2 regions of the Clostridium bornimense genome follow, and region 2 is predicted to be linked to the other one. Evidence: a T-box and tRNA genes for the amino acid it is inferred to sense, from the RefSeq annotation. Region 2 holds a T-box; the other holds one or more tRNA genes.
What was found. A T-box is a leader RNA that pairs with one kind of tRNA and senses whether it is charged. The one in region 2 lies ahead of pheS (phenylalanine--tRNA ligase subunit alpha), so its partner is inferred to be a tRNA-Phe.
Positions count from the first base shown of each region.

Region 1 (9,588 bases), 760 kb from region 2:
GAAAGATCATAGAATCTTTCAAAATTATATGTTCGCTAGAAGCGAGCAGTACGAGGAAGCAAGGAACGAATGAGCGAATAATACTTATGTATATGAGCGAAATGAGTGACGTAGCTGACGAAGTAATGCGAAGCTTATAGTAGAGCAGATTGTTCTTTGAAAATTGCATAGTTACAATAAAGACTTTAAAATCTATTATAGATTTACTGATTTATATACCTATACTAATCTAGTAAAGATTGTATAGATTTATTCGCTAGAAACAAGCAGTACGAGGAAGCAAGGAGCGAATGAGTGAACAATACTTTTGTATGTGAACGAAATGAGCGACGTAGCTGACGAAGTAATGCGCAGTTTATAGTAGAATAAATGATAGGTCAAGCTACAAAGGGCGCAGGGCGAATGCCTTGGCACTAGGAGCCGATGAAGGACGTGATAAGCTGCGATAAGCTGTGGGTAGCCGCACATAGGCCGTGATCCACAGATTTCCGAATGGGGAAACCCACATGAGAAACCTCATGTATCCTTAAGTGAATACATAGCTTAAGGAAGGTAACCCGGGGAACTGAAACATCTAAGTACCCGGAGGAAGAGAAAGAAACATCGATTTTCTGAGTAGCGGCGAGCGAAACGGAAAGAGCCCAAACCAAGAGCTTGCTCTTGGGGTTGCGGACAGTTCATAAATACTTTGGAATTCTAGTCGAAGACAACTGGAAAGTTGCACCGCAGAATGTAATAGTCATGTAGGCGAAAGAACGAAAAAGTCAGAACTGATCCAGAGTACCACGAGACACGTGAAACCTTGTGGGAAGCAGGGAGGACCACCTCCCAAGGCTAAATACTACCTAGTGACCGATAGTGAAGCAGTACCGTGAGGGAAAGGTGAAAAGAACCCCGGGAGGGGAGTGAAATAGAACCTGAAACCCTGTGCCTACAACCGGTCGAAGCACCTTATGTGTGTGACGACGTGCTTTTTGTAGAACGAGCCAACGAGTTACGGTATGCAGCAAGGTTAAGTACTTATGGTACGTAGCCGAAGGGAAACCAAGTCTGAATAGGGCGACTAGTTGCATGCTGTAGACCCGAAACCGGGTGACCTATCCATGGCCAGGTTGAAGCGAGGGTAAAACCTCGTGGAGGACCGAACCACGTTGGTGTTGAAAAACCATGGGATGAGCTGTGGATAGCGGAGAAATTCCAATCGAACTCGGAGATAGCTGGTTCTCCTCGAAATAGCTTTAGGGCTAGCGTCTGGTAAATTAAGTGATGGAGGTAGAGCACTGAATGGGCTAGGGGGCCGCGAGGCTTACCGAACCTTATCAAACTCCGAATGCCATACACTTGTACCCAGGCAGTCAGACTGCGAATGATAAGATCCGTAGTCAAAAGGGAAACAGCCCAGACCGTCAGCTAAGGTCCCTAAATGTAGATTAAGTGGTAAAGGATGTGAGGTTTCTAAGACAACTAGGATGTTGGCTTAGAAGCAGCCACTCATTTAAAGAGTGCGTAATAGCTCACTAGTCGAGAGACCTTGCGCCGAAAATGTCCGGGGCTAAAATCTACTACCGAAGCTACGGACTCCTAACGGAGTGGTAGAGGAGCTTCCTGTATGGGCTGAAGTCGTACCGAAAGGAGCGGTGGACTGTACAGGAGTGAGAATGTTGGCATAAGTAGCGAGAATTGAGTGAGAATCTCAATGGCCGAAAATCTAAGGTTTCCTGGGGAAGGCTCGTCCGCCCAGGGTTAGTCGGGACCTAAGCCGAGGCCGAAAGGCGTAGGTGATGGACAATCGGTTGATATTCCGATACTACCAAATGACGTTATTACCAATGGAGTGACGCAGGAGGATAGGGTGTGCAGACTATTGGATGTCTGTCTAAGCACTTAGACATGTCTCTAGGCAAATCCGGAGACTAAGTTGAGGTGTGATGGGGAGCTCGTATGAGCGAAGTACCTGATTCCACGCTGCCAAGAAAAGCTTCTAGGGAGGAGTTTGGTACCCGTACCGCAAACCGACACAGGTAGATGAGGAGAGAATCCTAAGGCCAGCGGAAGAATTGCAGTTAAGGAACTCGGCAAATTGACCCCGTAACTTCGGGAGAAGGGGTGCCTACAGAAATGTAGGCCGCAGAGAATAGGCCCAAGCAACTGTTTAGCAAAAACACAGGTCTCTGCTAAAGCGAAAGCTGATGTATAGGGGCTGACGCCTGCCCGGTGCTGGAAGGTTAAGGGGATCACTTAGCGCAAGCGAAGGTGTGAACTTAAGCCCCAGTAAACGGCGGCCGTAACTATAACGGTCCTAAGGTAGCGAAATTCCTTGTCGGGTAAGTTCCGACCCGCACGAATGGCGTAATGATTTGGGCACTGTCTCAACTGCAAATCCGGCGAAATTGTAGTACCAGTGAAGATGCTGGTTACCCGCGATTGGACGGAAAGACCCCGTAGAGCTTTACTGTAGCTTAGCATTGAGATTTGGTATTGTCTGTACAGGATAGGTGGGAGACTAGGAAGCATGGGCGTCAGCCTGTGTGGAGTCATCCTTGGGATACCACCCTGACAGTACTGAATTTCTAACCGGAGGCCTTGAATCAGGTCACGGGACATTGTTAGGTGGGCAGTTTGACTGGGGCGGTCGCCTCCTAAAAAGTAACGGAGGCGCCCAAAGGTTCCCTCAGAACGGTCGGAAATCGTTCGAAGAGTGCAAAGGCAGAAGGGAGCCTGACTGCGACACTTACAAGTGGAGCAGGGACGAAAGTCGGGCTTAGTGATCCGGTGGTTCCTCGTGGGAGGGCCATCGCTCAACGGATAAAAGCTACCTCGGGGATAACAGGCTGATCTCCCCCAAGAGTCCACATCGACGGGGAGGTTTGGCACCTCGATGTCGGCTCGTCGCATCCTGGGGCTGTAGTAGGTCCCAAGGGTTGGGCTGTTCGCCCATTAAAGCGGCACGCGAGCTGGGTTCAGAACGTCGTGAGACAGTTCGGTCCCTATCCGTCGCGGGCGTAGGAAATTTGAGAGGAGCTGTCCTTAGTACGAGAGGACCGGGATGGACTGACCTCTGGTGTACCAGTTGTTCCGCCAGGAGCACAGCTGGGTAGCTATGTCGGGAAGGGATAAACGCTGAAAGCATCTAAGCGTGAAGCCCACCTCAAGATAAGATTTCCCATGACGTTAAGTCAGTAAGACCCCTGGAAGACTACCAGGTTGATAGGTCAGAGGTGTAAGTGTGGTAACATATTTAGCTGACTGATACTAATAGGTCGAGGGCTTGTCCAATGTATATAAAAAAGTTTATTGTAGCATGCAATTTTGAAAGAACAATATCTTTCAAATCTGGTGATGATGCCTCTAAGGGATACACCCGTTCCCATACCGAACACGATGGTTAAGCCTCAGAGGGCCGATGGTACTGCACGGGAGACTGTGTGGGAGAGTAGGATGTTGCCAGGTAAGGTGTGGCTCGATAGCTCAGTCGGTAGAGCAGAGGACTGAAAATCCTCGTGTCGCTGGTTCGATTCCTGCTCGAGCCACCATTAATGGCGCTATAGCCAAGCGGTAAGGCCAAGGTCTGCAAAACCTTTATTCCCCGGTTCAAATCCGGGTGGCGCCTCCATAAAGTAAGCAATTTTATTGCTTACTTTTTTTATTTTATAAAATAATAGAGTAGTTATTGAAGAACAGGATCTAAAATAACTATTTTACCTAAAGTAGAGTCAATTCTTGCCTTAGCTCCTATTGGTAATGTTAATTTGGGATAAGAATGTCCAGACATAATATGATTAATAGTTGGCTTTTTTAGAGAAAAAATTTGAGTTTCTAGAACTTCATCTAAAGTAAAGCTTCTATTATAATTAGATAAACCACAACCTTTAAATTGTCCTAGTATAAATCCAGAGCATTCAGATAATTTACCTGATAAGTTTAATTGTGTTAGCATCCTATCTATTTTATAAGGAGCCTCGCCTATTTCTTCTAAAAATAAAATTTTCCCTTTAGTATCAATCTCATAAGGTGTTCCTAGGGTAGAACATAATAAGCATAAGTTTCCACCTATTATAGATCCTTCAGAAATTCCCCGTACAGAACATTCTACTGGTAGATAGTATGGATTATTTAGTGTATAGGGATAAGTAGATTTAGTTATTGTTTCTAGAAAAGAATTAAGAGTATATTTTTCTGAAATATTAGATGTTAACATTGGACCATGAAAGGTTATTAGTCCTGTTTTTTGATATATGATATTTAATAATGTAGTAATATCGGAGTATCCCATAAAGATCTTAGGATTTGCTTTTATTATATCAAAGTCCAAGTATGGGAGAAGTCGCATTGTACCATATCCACCTCTTATACATAAAATCATTGATACTTGGGGATCTAAAAACATATTCATTAAATCTAATGCACGTTCTTCATCACTGCCAGCTAAAAATCCTGTTCTTGAATATATAGATTTGCCTAGCTTTATTTTAAATCCAAGTGTCTCTAAGTGTTTTATACCTTTATCAATTACATTACGATCTTCAGGGCTTGCTGGTGACACAATGCCTATTGTATCACCAGGTAATAATTTATTTGCAATCATTTTAAAATCCCCTTTAGAATTATTTAAACATTCCTTTTTTATGAAGTATATATGATACTGCAAGAGTAGAGATTATTATTAGTGAAAAAATTATTCCAAATCCGTTACCAGCTTTTATATCAGAGAAAGGCAAACCGGTAACATTCATTCCAAATAAACCAGAGATTATGTTAGGAACAGTTATTACGATTGTCACAGAGGTTAAAAGCTTCATTACAGTATTTAAGTTATTAGATATTATATTCGCTGTGGTGTCCATTGTTGCTTGAAGGATATCACCATAGATAGAAGTCATCTCTATTGCCTGACGAGTTTCAATCATGACATCTTCAAGGACATCTTTGTCTTCTTCATACTTTTGCATAATGTCTAATTTCATTATTTTTTCAAAGGTAACATCATTTCCTTTTAACGACGTTGAAAAGTATACAATAGAGTTCTGTAAAGATAATAATTGCATTAAAATCTTGTTACTCATAGATTTATGAAGTTGACTTTGAAGCATAAGAGATTTTTTGCCAATTTGTCTTAATGATAATAAATAATATGATGAAACTCTATAAAGTATTTGTAATATAAAGCGAGATCTTTTAAATGTATAAAAAGTTTTAATTTTTTCATTTATAAATCCAGAAAGAATTTTAGAATTTTTAAGACATACTGTTATAATATAGTCATTAGTATGTATAATACCTAATGGATATGTATCATAGGTTAAAGTATTTTCTTCTACTTCAGTGAAAGGAATATCCACTATAAATAGTATATTATCGTCTGAGGTTTCTATACGTGAACTTTCTTCATCATCTAATGCCGCTTTTAAAAAATCCATGGGAACTCCAGTTTTTTTAGATGTTAATATAAGCTCCTGTTCATTAGGGGCTATCAAATTAATCCAACATCCAGGTTCAATAGTATCCATTTTTACTAAGTGAGGGGATGATTCAGATAGGCTTTTATATATTAGTATCATAAGCACATATCCTCCATTAAATTTTATAGTTCTTACTTAGTATATTATATAACAAAGAATTTATAGATATAAAGTTAAATTTTAATACTGTTACTGCCGAAAAGAAAAGGAAAAAGAAGAACTGATGAAAGAAATATAAATGAAATCATTTCCATAGGAGAAATTGGGTCTAGATAACTTTATAAGAGGAAATAGAGTAGTGGAAAAATAAGTATTAAGCTAGTATAATCTTTTTTATAATCTGTAAAAGTAAAGGAAAGTGTAATGAGGGAATTATGAATAAGGAAGTTATTTCGAAAAGGCCTTTGCCTTTAATTTTATTATGGATATTTATATTAGTAAATTTATTAGCACTTAAAGAAGTTATAGAGTTAAGTGACTTATCAAAAGTAATTGAAGAAAAATATTTAAATTATGGTATTGCAATTATTTTAATTTTAGTTGCTGTAGATTTTATAAGAAGGTGTAAAATAAAATATAAGTATTTTCTTATCGATAATAAACTTGTTATTCATAAGCTAAAGGGGAAAAGCCATTCTGTAGAAGAAGTAGTTGACTTTAAAGATGTACATTTTTTAGGTAAAAAATGTAACTATAAAAATAAAGTTAAAGCAAGAAGAACAACTAATTATTTATCTCATTACTGTAATACTAATAGATATTTGTGTGTTTATAAAAAAGATGGTGGATATAAAAAGTTTTATTTTCAACCTACAAAGAACTTTATTAAAAATATAGAATGTTGATAACATTAAAAATATAGAAAAGAGGATTGAGGTACGATGAATTTACATTGTGCCTCAGTCCTCTTTTTATAGTGAATAAGTAAGAGTGAATGGGGAATATTGAATTTCCAAAAAGGCTCCGCTATGAAATTTAACCATTATTGTGACAAGCACTTTTTTTGTTTTCACTATTTAATTCCAACAGACTTTCTCTTAATAAGTCTTCTCTTTCTATTATATCTAATCCAGTATAAGCAAAAGCTTCAATAGCCTTTAATACATTTTCTTTTGTATATTCAGAGGTTGTGGCTTTAACAAATTCATTTGAATATGGATTTATAGATGAATCTTCACATATTGAAATAAAAGGTCGTATAGTTGGAACTATATGAGAAACAGATCCAAGGCTAAGGCTTAAGTGAGTATCTCTAGGAGGATCTATTTTAATAAGACCACTTTCTTTTAAATTATGTGAAAAAAGTCTTGATATAGTGGCATTAGTTTTTAACTCATCACTAGGCATTTCATGATAGTGTATATCACTTTTTACATTCATAAGTTTTGAAGTATATTTAACAAATTCATGAATTTTACTTTCTAATTCTTTTAGTACAGACATCTTACGTGCTTTTATATAGAACGTTATGCTACATCTTATTTGTGAAATATGTGGAGTAACTGGAGAATTCATAGATATACTATTTATATAACATTCTTCTTCAAAAGAGTTAATAATAGTGTCTAAACCATTTAAAGTGAATAAAGATGCTGATAATGGGGAATAATATCCTTTAGTTTTATAAAAATTTTCAATGCTTTCATAGTTTATTTCTATAGGTAGTGAGGCCATGGAGCTGGCACTTTCAGCTGTTACAACATGTGGACATGGAGACATTACTATATCGATATTTTCAAAAGCTCCTTCTTTTACCATTATTGCTTTTGATCCACCTTTAAGTTCTCCACTGCATCCTATAACAACTACAGATCCATGTCCAGATGATTCTATAGCATTAGCTAATAGTAATGCTGCACCTATAGAGATTGTAGAATTAATATGATGAGCAAGTAAGTCACCATCTTCTTTAGAAACATCGTAGTCACAAGTTAAACATATTCTAGGATGCTCATTACCGAATTCTGCATAGAATGAATTTGGTATATCCAAATAATTATTTGTGATTTTAAAGCCATGATTTTTTAGTATATTAGATAAAAATGAACTAGTAGAAGTTTCTTTATAACTTTCTTCTCCGTTTTTTAATATATAATCGCTGATTGAAAATATTTCATCAGTTATTGTTGATAGATAACTAAGCATTTGTTGTTTCATAAGAAGAATCCTCCCGTAAAAATTATACTTATAGTATTACCTATATTAATATAAATAACCCAATAATATTTTTACAATTTTAAATAACTATTGAAAAAATAATATTTAAATGGTAATCTAGGAAACGTAATAAGAAAAGGAGAACATTTTGTATGGGGTATAAAAATATAGCAAAACAAAAACGTCAGAAGATGAGAAGAGTAAAGGTGCTTTCAGTACTTATACTAACTACCATTGTTACTGCAGCAATTTGTTTCAAATATATAATTTTAGATGAAAAAAGACTTACATCAAAAGTTAACTTAAATGAAGAGGCAGAAGTAGTAAATACAATGAGTGATTTTAGTTACATATCTGAGCAAAAAACAGAAGCTCAAATGAATAATGGAGATAAGTTTGATTTTACATCTAAGTATGGAATTGTCGTATCTATAGATCAACAAAGAGTATATGTATATGAGGATAGTAAGCTAATTAAATCTATGTTATGTGCTACTGGGGTAGAAGGTAGTGATACACCAGTGGGGAGATATAAGATAATAGCTAGAGCAAAGAGTTTTTTTTCACAACAGTATCAGCAAGGAGGCTACTATTATCTACAGTTTATGGGAGATTTTCTTTTCCATTCAGTGCCATTTGGACCTGATGGAAAGATAATACCAGAAGAAGAAAATAAGCTGGGATTTAAAGCATCTCATGGATGTGTTAGGTTATCATTAGATGATTCAAAATGGCTTTACGATACTGTACCAAATCAAACAGATGTAGTAATTTATTAATGACAAAAGGGTTCTGAAGCATAGTATTAATTTATTGTGTAACAGGATCTTTCTTTTATATAAAATATTTCAATATATTCATGTTTAAGATATTTGTGAATAATTATAATATTGAACCTTCTAAAAAGGATTGATAAAATGAATAGATCGTATTGTGTAATATGTAATAAGGAATGCAAAGAAGGAACAAAGATTAACAATGACATTATATGTGACAAATGTCTAGAAAAATTGGCACATGTATCTTTAGACACATGTATATATGAGTATTACAAAAATAAGATAAAAAAAGTTTATAAGCAAGGAGAAAGAAATATTGATTAAGTTACCATTACTAAATGAGCTTATAAAATACCACAAAGAGGATAATTTGATTTTATCAATGCCAGGAAATAAAAGTGGGATAGGTTTTTTAAGAGACGAAGTTGGTCAAAATTTTATAAATAAATTAGGATATTTAGATATAACAGAAGTAGATCCATTGGATAATTTACATTGTCCAGAAGGAATAATTAAGGAAGCTCAAAATCTTTTAAGAGATTTATATGGATCTAAAAAGGCTTTTTTTATGGTTAATGGAAGTAGTGGAGGTAATTTAGCGTCCATATTTAGTGCGTTTAAGGAAGGAGACGAAGTATTAGTAGAACGCAATTGTCATAAATCGATATACAATGGACTAATTCTTAGAAAATTAAAGGTTGTTTATATAGATTCAGTAGTTGATGAAAAAAATAATATTAGTTTACCACCAGATAAGAAAAATATATATGAAGCTTTAAGTAAGGCAAAAAAGCCTAAAGGAATTATATTAACTTATCCTAATTATTTTGGGATAAGTTATGATTTAGAAAAAATTATAATGGATTTGAGGGGGAAGGGTGTTAAAGTTATAATTGATGGTGCTCATGGAGCACATTTTGGCTTTAATGATAAATTACCTAAATCTTTAGCTAGTTTAGGTGATTATGTAGTTTTAAGTGCACATAAGACATTACCAGCACTTACACAAGGTGGATTTTTATTAGTTAATAATGATGAAGATAATATTGAATTTTATATAAGAGCATTTATGACAACATCGCCATCGTATCTTATTATGGCATCATTAGATTATAGTAGATATTATTTAGAAAAGTACGGAAAAGGTGATTATGAATCTTTAATAGCTATCGCTACTAAGTATAGAAATAAAA
Region 1 is NZ_HG917868.1:150,271-159,858, forward strand. It holds rRNA gene CM240_RS00690 (23S ribosomal RNA) at 376-3,276, shown strand; rRNA gene rrf (5S ribosomal RNA) at 3,333-3,450, shown strand; tRNA gene CM240_RS00700 (tRNA-Phe) at 3,458-3,533, shown strand; tRNA gene CM240_RS00705 (tRNA-Cys) at 3,539-3,613, shown strand; gene CM240_RS00710 (S66 peptidase family protein) at 3,668-4,585, opposite strand; gene CM240_RS00715 (magnesium transporter CorA family protein) at 4,605-5,558, opposite strand; gene CM240_RS00720 (hypothetical protein) at 5,834-6,304, shown strand; gene CM240_RS00725 (zinc-binding metallopeptidase family protein) at 6,435-7,616, opposite strand; gene CM240_RS16630 (L,D-transpeptidase) at 7,769-8,395, shown strand; gene CM240_RS00735 (sigma factor G inhibitor Gin) at 8,534-8,719, shown strand; gene CM240_RS00740 (aminotransferase class I/II-fold pyridoxal phosphate-dependent enzyme) at 8,715-9,588, shown strand, end outside.
Region 1: it has a tRNA-Phe gene. The T-box ahead of pheS (phenylalanine--tRNA ligase subunit alpha) is inferred to sense a tRNA for this amino acid. The anticodon was not compared.

Region 2 (9,588 bases):
TTAAAGAAGCACCAAAAGGAAGCACTGTTTTAGAAGTAGCTAAATTAATTTCAATGGGATTAGCTAAAAAAGCATTAGGAGCAACAGTAAATGGCGAAGAGGCAGAACTTATGACAGTATTAAATGATGACTGCACTCTTGAAATCTTAACTTTTGATGATGAAGGTGGACGTCACACATTAAGACATACTGCTTCTCATATATTAGCACAAGCAGTAAAGAGATTATATCCAGATGTAAAACTTGCTATAGGGCCATCAATAGACACAGGATTCTATTATGATTTTGATGCAGATTTTCCAATAACTCCAGAAGTTCTAGTTAAAATAGAAAAGGAAATGGAAAAGATAATAAAAGAAGACTTAAAGCTTGAAAAATTCACACTTCCAAGAGAAGAAGCTATAAAATATATGGAAGAAAAAAATGAGCCATACAAAGTAGAACTTATAAAGGATCTTCCAGAAGGAGAAACAATTTCTTTCTATACTCAAGGAGAATTTACTGATCTTTGTGCAGGACCTCACGTGCCAAGTACTAAAAATGTAAAGGCTATAAAGCTTTTATCAACAGCTGGTGCTTATTGGAGAGGAAATGAAAAAAATAAGATGCTTCAAAGAATTTACGGAACTGCATTCTTAAAGAAATCAGAAGTAGAAGCATATATAAATATGCTTGAAGAAGCAAAGAAAAGAGACCATAGAAAATTAGGAAAAGAATTAGAATTATTTGCTTTATTAGAAGAAGGTCCAGGATTCCCATTCTTCTTACCAAAAGGTATGGTAGTTAGAAATGAACTTGAAAACTATTGGAGAGAAGTTCACTCAAAAGCTGGATACCAAGAAATAAAAACTCCAATAATATTAAACGAAGAGTTATGGCATAGAAGTGGTCACTGGGATCATTATAAAGAAAATATGTACTTCACAACTATAGATGAAGGTGCATATGCTATTAAGCCAATGAACTGTCCAGGATCATTACTTGCTTATAAAACTGCATTACATTCATATAAAGAACTTCCACTTAGATTTGGTGAACTAGGATTAGTTCATAGACATGAATTATCAGGAGCATTACATGGTTTAATGAGAGTTAGATGCTTTACTCAAGATGATGCTCATATATTTATGACAAGAGATCAAATAAAAGATGAAATATTAAATGTAATTAAGCTTATTGATTCATTCTATAAAGTTTTTGGTTTTGAATATTTTGTAGAGTTATCTACTAGACCAGAAGATTCTATGGGATCAGATGAAGATTGGGAAGCAGCTACAAATGGATTAAGAGATGCATTAGAAGAAAGAGGATTAGCATACAAAGTTAATGAAGGTGATGGTGCATTCTACGGACCTAAGATTGACTTCCATTTAAGAGATTGTATCGGAAGAACATGGCAATGTGGAACTATTCAATTAGATTTCCAATTACCAGAAAGATTTGATATAAGCTACATTGGACCAGATGGAGAAAAACATAGACCAGTAATGATCCATAGAGTTGTATTTGGTTCTATTGAAAGATTTATAGGAATATTAATAGAACAGTATGCAGGAGCATTCCCAACATGGCTTGCACCAGTACAAGTAAGAATAATGAATATAACAGACTCTTCAGCAGAATATGTTAAATCATTAGAAGAAAAATTAAAAGATGCAAATATAAGAGTTGAAACTGATTTAAGAAATGAAAAAATAGGTTATAAAATCAGAGAAGCACAACTTCAAAAGGTTCCTTATATGATAGTAATTGGTGAAAAGGAAATGAATGAAGGTAAGATTGCTGTTAGAAGCAGAATTGATGGAGATCTAGGTGTTATGGATTTAGAAGACTTCATAGGAAAAATTAAAGAAGAAATTAATACAAAGAAAAATAATTTAAAATAAAAGTTGACAACAAGGTACAAATGATATATAATCTATCTTGTTTGAAGTAGAAACGAGGCCGTTTCTCACCTTATGATACTGTCAATAAGGTAATCTGGATGTATTTAAAAGTGTTAACTTTGGTATATTAAGAGGGAACGGCTATTAGTCGTTCCCTTTGTTTTTAATTATTACCGGAGGTGAATTAATATTAAAAATAAATATGCAATTAATGAAGAAATCAAGGCAAAAGAATTAAGAGTTGTTGACGCAAATGGTGAGGCATTAGGTATCATAACCTTAAACGAAGCGCTAAAAAAGGCGGAAGAGGAAGAGTTAGATTTAGTACTTATAGCTCCAAATGGAAATCCACCAGTTGCTAGAGTAATGGACTACAACAAGTTCTTATATGAGCAATCAAGAAAAGAAAAGCTAGCTAAGAAAAATCAAAAGACTTTTGATATTAAAGAAGTTAGACTTAGCGCAACAATTGAAGAACATGATATAACTATCAAAGCAAAGAGAGCTGAAAAGTTCTTAAATGCTGGTGATAAAGTAAAAGTTACCATAAGATTTAGAGGTAGAGAAGCAGACTATGCTTTCAAAGGCAATAAGGTCCTAGACCTATTTGTTTCTAAAATCAACGAAGAAGTTTTTATCGTTGAAAAGAAGGCCAAATTAGAAGGAAGAAACATGACAATGGTTCTAGCTCCTAAGAAGGCATAATTGAGAGGAGGAAGTCAACATGCCAAAAATGAAGACGCACAGAGGTGCAGCAAAGAGATTTAGAAAAACAGGAACAGGAAAGTTAAAGAGAGCAAAGGCTTTCAAGAGCCATATCTTAACTAAAAAGAGCGCTAAGAGAAAGAGAAATCTTAGAAAAGCTGGATATGTTTCAGTTGCACAAGAAAAAGTAATGAAGAAGTTATTACCATACTTATAATAGGTAGTTAAGAAGGAGGTTTACTAAATGGCTAGAGTTAAGAGAGCTATGAACGCTCGTAAAAAGCATAAAAAAGTATTAAAACTTGCTAAAGGTTACTACGGTGGTAAGAGCAAGTTATATAGAACAGCTAATGAAACAGTTATCAGAGCATTAAGAAATGCTTACGTTGGAAGAAAGTTAAAGAAGAGAGATTTCAGAAAACTATGGATAGCTAGAATTAATGCAGCTGCAAGAATGAATGATATGTCATATTCAAAATTCATGAATGGATTAAAGAAAGCTGGTATCGAAATTAACAGAAAGATGTTATCAGAAATCGCTATCCACGATCCAAAAGCATTTGCTGAATTAGTAGAAACTGCTAAGAAGAGCTTAGCTTAATATATCAAGCCCACGAAAGTGGGTTTTTTTATTATATATACACTACCATATTTTGAAAGATATACATATGCAACTATATTAATAAAATAGGGAACTATAATATATTGGGAAGTGTTTGTGTTAGGAGTTGGACATATGTCAAAGCATATCTTAGGTCGTATAAAAATAAAACCAGTTCAGGTGTTAGCATTAGGTTTTATGGCAGTTTTACTTATTGGAGCGGGAATACTTATGCTACCGATATCAACAGCTACTGGAGAAAAAACATCTTTTATAGATGCGTTGTTTACATCAACTTCAGCAGTATGTGTTACAGGACTTGTAACAGTTGATACAGCTAGTCATTGGAGTTACTTCGGAAAAACAGTAATTATATTTTTAATACAGATAGGTGGATTAGGATTTATGTCCTTTGCAACTTTATTTGCATTAATATTAGGAAAAAGGGTTTCTCTTAAAGAAAGATTAATACTTCAAGAAGCAGTAAACGCTACATATATATCAGGGATTGTTAAGTTAGTAAAATACATATTATCCTTCACATTTGCAATAGAAGGAATAGGTGCAGCAATATTGGCCACACAGTTTATTCCTGAACATGGATTATTAAAAGGAATATATTTTTCTATATTCCATGCCATTTCAGCTTTTTGTAATGCAGGGTTTGATTTAATTGGCGATTCTCTATTTCCATATCAAAACAATGCAGTGGTAATATTGACTATATCCGCATTAATTATAATAGGTGGTATTGGATTTGCAGTATTATTAGATTTATTTAATGCTAGTCAGTCTACAAGGTTATATACTCATACGAAGTTTGTATTAGTTCTTACAGCAATATTATTAGTTACAGGTACAGTTTTTATTTTTATAATGGAATATAATAATCCAGAAACAATAGGTAACATGGGCTTTGGAGGAAAACTATTAAATTCTTTCTTTGCTTCAGTTTCATCTAGAACAGCAGGATTTTATTCAATACCGTTAGAATATTTAACAACGGGGTCGATTTTTTTATACTTCATTTTGATGTTTATTGGTGGGTCACCAGGATCTACTGCCGGGGGAGTAAAAACTACGACTATAGGACTTATATGTCTTACAGTTGTATCTGGACTTAGAGGTAAAGAAGATACTGAATTATTTAAAAGAAGGATATCTAAGGATGTTATCTATAAAGCATTTTCTATACTGTTTTTATCATTAATGATAGTAGTTGCAATAACTATGTTATTAAGTAATACGGAAGCAGATACATTGGTAAATGGTGAATTAGTTCCACTAGAAGGAATAATTTTTGAAGCAATATCAGCTTTTGGAACTGTAGGGGTAACATTAGGTATAACACCGTATCTTTCATTTGTTGGAAAATTATTAATAATTTTAACTATGTATATTGGTAGAGTAGGACCTATCACCCTTGTTATGGCAATAACAAGACAGAAAAAGAAAAATGCAGGTAATATAAAATATCCAGAAGCTAAGATATTAATAGGGTAGGTGTAAATATGAGAAAAAAGGTTAAAGAAAAACAATATATTGTTATAGGTATGGGTAGATTTGGAACATCTGTAGCTTTAACATTGGCAGAGTTAGGGCGTGAAGTTTTAGCTATAGATAAAGATGTAGATAGAATACAAGATATATCAGATAAAGTTACACATGCCGTTACATTAGATTCTACTGATGAAAATGATCTAAAAGCTGTAGGAATAGGAAATTTTGATGTTGCTATTGTAGCTATTGGTAAGGATATTCAAGCATCTATTATGACTACATTATTGTTAAAGGAACTAGGGGTAAAATATATTGCTGTAAAAGCTAATAATGATTTACAAGAAAAAGTTCTTATAAAAATTGGTGCTGATAAGGTAATATCTCCTGAAAAAGAAATGGGAATTAGAGTAGCTAATAATTTAGTATCATCTAACATATTAGATTATATAGAAGTATCACCAGATTATTCTTTAACAGAATTTCTTGTTCCGAAGAGTTGGGTAAACAAAACAATAAAAGAATTAAACTTAAGAGTAGAGTATGGAATAAATGTAATGGCAATAAAAAGAGATGGTGTAATAGAAGTAAGTCCATCTCCAGATTTAGCGTTACTATCAGGAGATATAATTGTAGCTATTGGTAGTAATGATATTGAAGAATTAAGAGATTTTGTAGCAACAGAAGAGGAATAATATGAACGTTATTACTAGTAAAGATAATAATATAATAAAAGAAATAAAAAAATTAAAGGATAGAAAAACAAGATCTGCAAAAGGTGAATTTTTAGTAGAAGGTTTTAGGTTTGTAGAGGAAGCTCTAAAATCTGATTTTGAAATAAAAACTCTTATAATAGAAGAATCCGTAGAAGACAAATTATCTAATTATAATATTGATAAATATTTAGATAAAGTGGAAACAATCTATGTTACAAAATCTATTATGAAGATATTGGCTTCCACAGAAACACCGCAAGGAATATTGGCAGTGGTAAAAAATAAAGATATAAAATTAAAAGATAATGAAGGGTTTTATATCTTTTGTGACAAAGTTCAAGATCCCGGAAATCTAGGGACTATAATAAGAACTGCCCATGCCAGTGGTGCTTTAGGGGTAATTTTAAGAAAAGGAACCGTAGACTTATATAATGATAAAACATTAAGAAGTACAATGGGTTCAGTTTTTAATGTTCCTGTAGTTTATGATAATGATGATTTAGATATAATTATGTCATTAAAAAATAAAGGATTTAAGGTAGTTTCTTCATCATTAGACACAGATTATAATTTTTATGATATAGACTTAACAGGAAAATGTATTATAGTAGTAGGTAATGAGGGAAACGGTATTTCCTCGGAAATATTTGCGATTTCAGATGAAAAATTTAAAATTCCTATGCCAGGCGGAGCAGAGTCACTGAATGTTGGTATTGCAACATCAGTAATAGCTTTTGAGGCAGTAAGACAAAGAAATTTTAAAATAAAATGTTGAAATTTATAACAGTTATATATATAATAGAAAAAGAATTTAAAATAATAAGCTATGAAAAAGAAAGTAGATTTAAGGAATAAAGTAGGGAGAAAAAGCCAAAGACTGAAAGCTTTTTTATTAGGAATTAAATCGAAGTTCACTTTGGAGCTCTCTAGGGGAAGTTATAGTAGTCTAGAGCGGTATTATAAAAGCCGATATTTTTTAATGAAGTGGATAAGGGTATGGATTATGCTCTTATCAACTAGGGTGGTAACGCGGATATACTCCGTCCCTTTTTATAGGGACGGAGTTTTTATTTTCCCTAAATATAAAAAGTCTCAAATAACAACAATAATAACTGTGCACTGAAAGCTGTGCTCTTAAAAGAAGGAGGATATTTAATATGCAAGAAAAATTAAAGCTTATTGAAACAACTGCAATAGATGAGTTAAATAAAGCTGTTACTAAAGAAGATATTGAAGCTGTTAGAGTTAAGTATCTTGGTAAAAAAGGTGAAGTAACATTAATTCTTAGAGGAATGGGTGGATTATCACCAGAGGAAAGACCTATAGTTGGTAAGTTAGTAAATGACGTTAGAGGAAATCTTGAAGGAAGAATAGAAAACGCATTAACTGATATTAAGAAGAAGGAAAAAGAAGAAAGATTAAAAAATGAAGTAATTGATATTTCTATGCCAGGGGATAAGAGTCCACTTGGAGGAAAGAATCCATTAACAATTACAATGGAAGAAATTCAAGATATCTTCTTATCAATGGGATTCTCAATAGAAGAAGGGCCAGAGGTAGAGCTTGATTACTATAACTTCGAGGCATTAAATATTCCAAAGAATCACCCAGCTAGAGGAGAACAAGATACATTCTATATTAATGATAATGTTGTTCTTAGAACACAAACATCTCCTGTACAAATAAGAGTAATGGAAAATCAAAAACCTCCAATAAAGATGATATCTCCAGGTAAGGTTTATCGTTCAGATGCAGTAGATGCTACACATTCACCAATATTCTACCAAGTAGAAGGATTAGTTATCGATAAGGGAATAACTTTTGCAGACCTTAAAGGAATGCTTGAAACTTTTGTTAAGAAGATGTTTGGAGATAAGATGGTAACAAAGTTCAGACCACATCATTTCCCATTCACTGAACCATCTGCTGAAATGGATGCAACTTGTTTCGTTTGTGGTGGAGAAGGTTGTAAGGTATGTAAAGGTGAAGGATTCATCGAAATATTAGGATGTGGTATGGTTCATCCTAAAGTATTAGAAAACTGTGGAATAGATCCAAATGAATATAGCGGATTTGCTTTTGGATTTGGTCTTGATAGAATGGTAATGCAAAAGTTCGGAATAGATGATATCAGATTATTATATGAAGCTGATATGAGATTCTTAAAACAATTCAAATAATAGGTAGGAGGTATAAGGAATGTTAGTACCAATAGATTGGCTTAAAGATTATGTTGAGATAAAAGAAGATGCAAAAGATTTAGGTGATGCTTTAACTTTATCAGGATCAAAGGTAGAAAAAGTTGAAGTGTATGGTGAAGAAATACAAAATGTTGTAACAGGTAAAATTGTTAAAATAACAAAGCATCCAGAAGCAGATAAGCTTTCTATCTGCCAAGTTGATATTGGAGCAGAAGAACCAATACAAATTGTTACAGCAGCTACAAATATGAAGGAACAAGATGTAGTGCCAGTTGCACTTCATGGATCAACACTTCATGGTGGATTAAAGATTAAAAAAGGTAAACTAAGAGGAGAAGTTTCTAACGGAATGTTCTGTTCTTTAGAAGAATTAGGATTAGCTGAAGAAGGAACTTGTCATGGACTACACATCATGGATACTAATACTCCATTAGGTGTAGACATTAAAGAAGCAGTAGACTTTGGTGGTGGTGTAATCGAGTTTGAAATTACATCAAATAGACAAGATTGCTTCAGTGTATATGGAATAGCTAGAGAAGTAGCTGCAACTTATGGAAGAGAACTTAAGGGATTAAATACTTCATATAAAACTAGTGGTGGTAATGTTAATGATATCGTAAAAGCAGAAATTAAAGATAGCTTATGTAGAAGATATATGGCTAGAGCTATTAAGAATGTTAAAATAGGACCATCACCATCATGGATGCAAAATAGATTAAATGAAGCTGGTATTAGACCAATAAACAATATCGTTGATATTACAAACTACGTAATGGTAGAATTAGGTCAACCAATGCATGCTTACGATAGAAGAGATATTGCAGAAGGCACTATTATTGTAGAAAGAGCTAAGGATAATGAAAAGTTCACTACATTAGATGAAGTGGAAAGAACATTAACATCAGAAATGCTTACAATAAGAGATGGAAAAGGTACTATCGGTCTTGCTGGAATCATGGGTGGATTAAACTCAGAAGTTAAAGAGGATACTACTGAAATTATCTTCGAAGCTGCAAATTTCGAAGGTGTTAATATAAGATTAACATCAAAGGAATTAAATCTTAGAACAGATGCTTCTGGTAAATTTGAAAAAGATCTTGATCCAAACTTACCTGCATTAGCATTAGATAGAGCTTGTGCATTAGTTGAAGAACTTGGCTGTGGAGAAATTGTTAATGGTACTATCGATATCTACAATGAGAAGAAAGAAGAAGGTCACTTAACAGTTTCAATAAGTTGGATTAATAAATTCTTAGGAACTGAAATTCATGGAATCGAGATGAAGAGAATTTTAGAATCATTAGGAATGGCAACTGAAATTAATGGAGACAATTTAGAAATAACAACTCCAACATTTAGAAGTGATATGAATATAAGAGAAGATGTAGCAGAGGAAGTTGTAAGAATTTATGGTTACAATAAAGTTGAAGCTACAATGCCTTCAATTCATGCAACTAAGAGTGGTAAGAGTGAAAAAATGCAATTAAATGATGAATTAGCAAAGGTATTAATAGGTTCAGGATTATATGAATCAATTGCATATTCATTTGTTAGTCCAAAGGTATTTGATAAAATATTATTACCAGCGGATTCAGAGCTACGTAATGTTGTAGAAATCAAAAATCCATTAGGTGAAGATTACTCAATAATGAGAACAACAACAATCCCATCAATGATGGAATCACTTGCTAGAAACTACTCAAGAAATAATAAGGAATGTAGATTATTCGAAAACGGAAAAATCTATATTAAAGAAGAAGGTAAAGAATTACCAAACGAAATAAATATATTAACAATAGGTTTATATGGTGGAGTAGACTACCTAAACTTAAAGGGTGTAGTTGAAAATATACTAGATCACTTCAAAGTTAAGAGTGCTAAATTTGAAAGAGAATCTGAAAATCCATCATTCCACCCAGGAAAAACTGCTAAGGTTGTAATTGGAAGAGAAGTTATTGCAACTGTAGGTGAAGTTCATCCTG
Region 2 is NZ_HG917868.1:2,304,904-2,314,491, reverse strand. It holds gene thrS (threonine--tRNA ligase) at 1-1,886, shown strand, start outside; gene infC (translation initiation factor IF-3) at 2,070-2,591, shown strand; gene rpmI (50S ribosomal protein L35) at 2,611-2,808, shown strand; gene rplT (50S ribosomal protein L20) at 2,836-3,192, shown strand; gene CM240_RS10370 (TrkH family potassium uptake protein) at 3,328-4,695, shown strand; gene CM240_RS10365 (potassium channel family protein) at 4,704-5,384, shown strand; gene CM240_RS10360 (TrmH family RNA methyltransferase) at 5,386-6,180, shown strand; T-box leader at 6,223-6,456, shown strand; gene pheS (phenylalanine--tRNA ligase subunit alpha) at 6,563-7,585, shown strand; gene pheT (phenylalanine--tRNA ligase subunit beta) at 7,605-9,588, shown strand, end outside.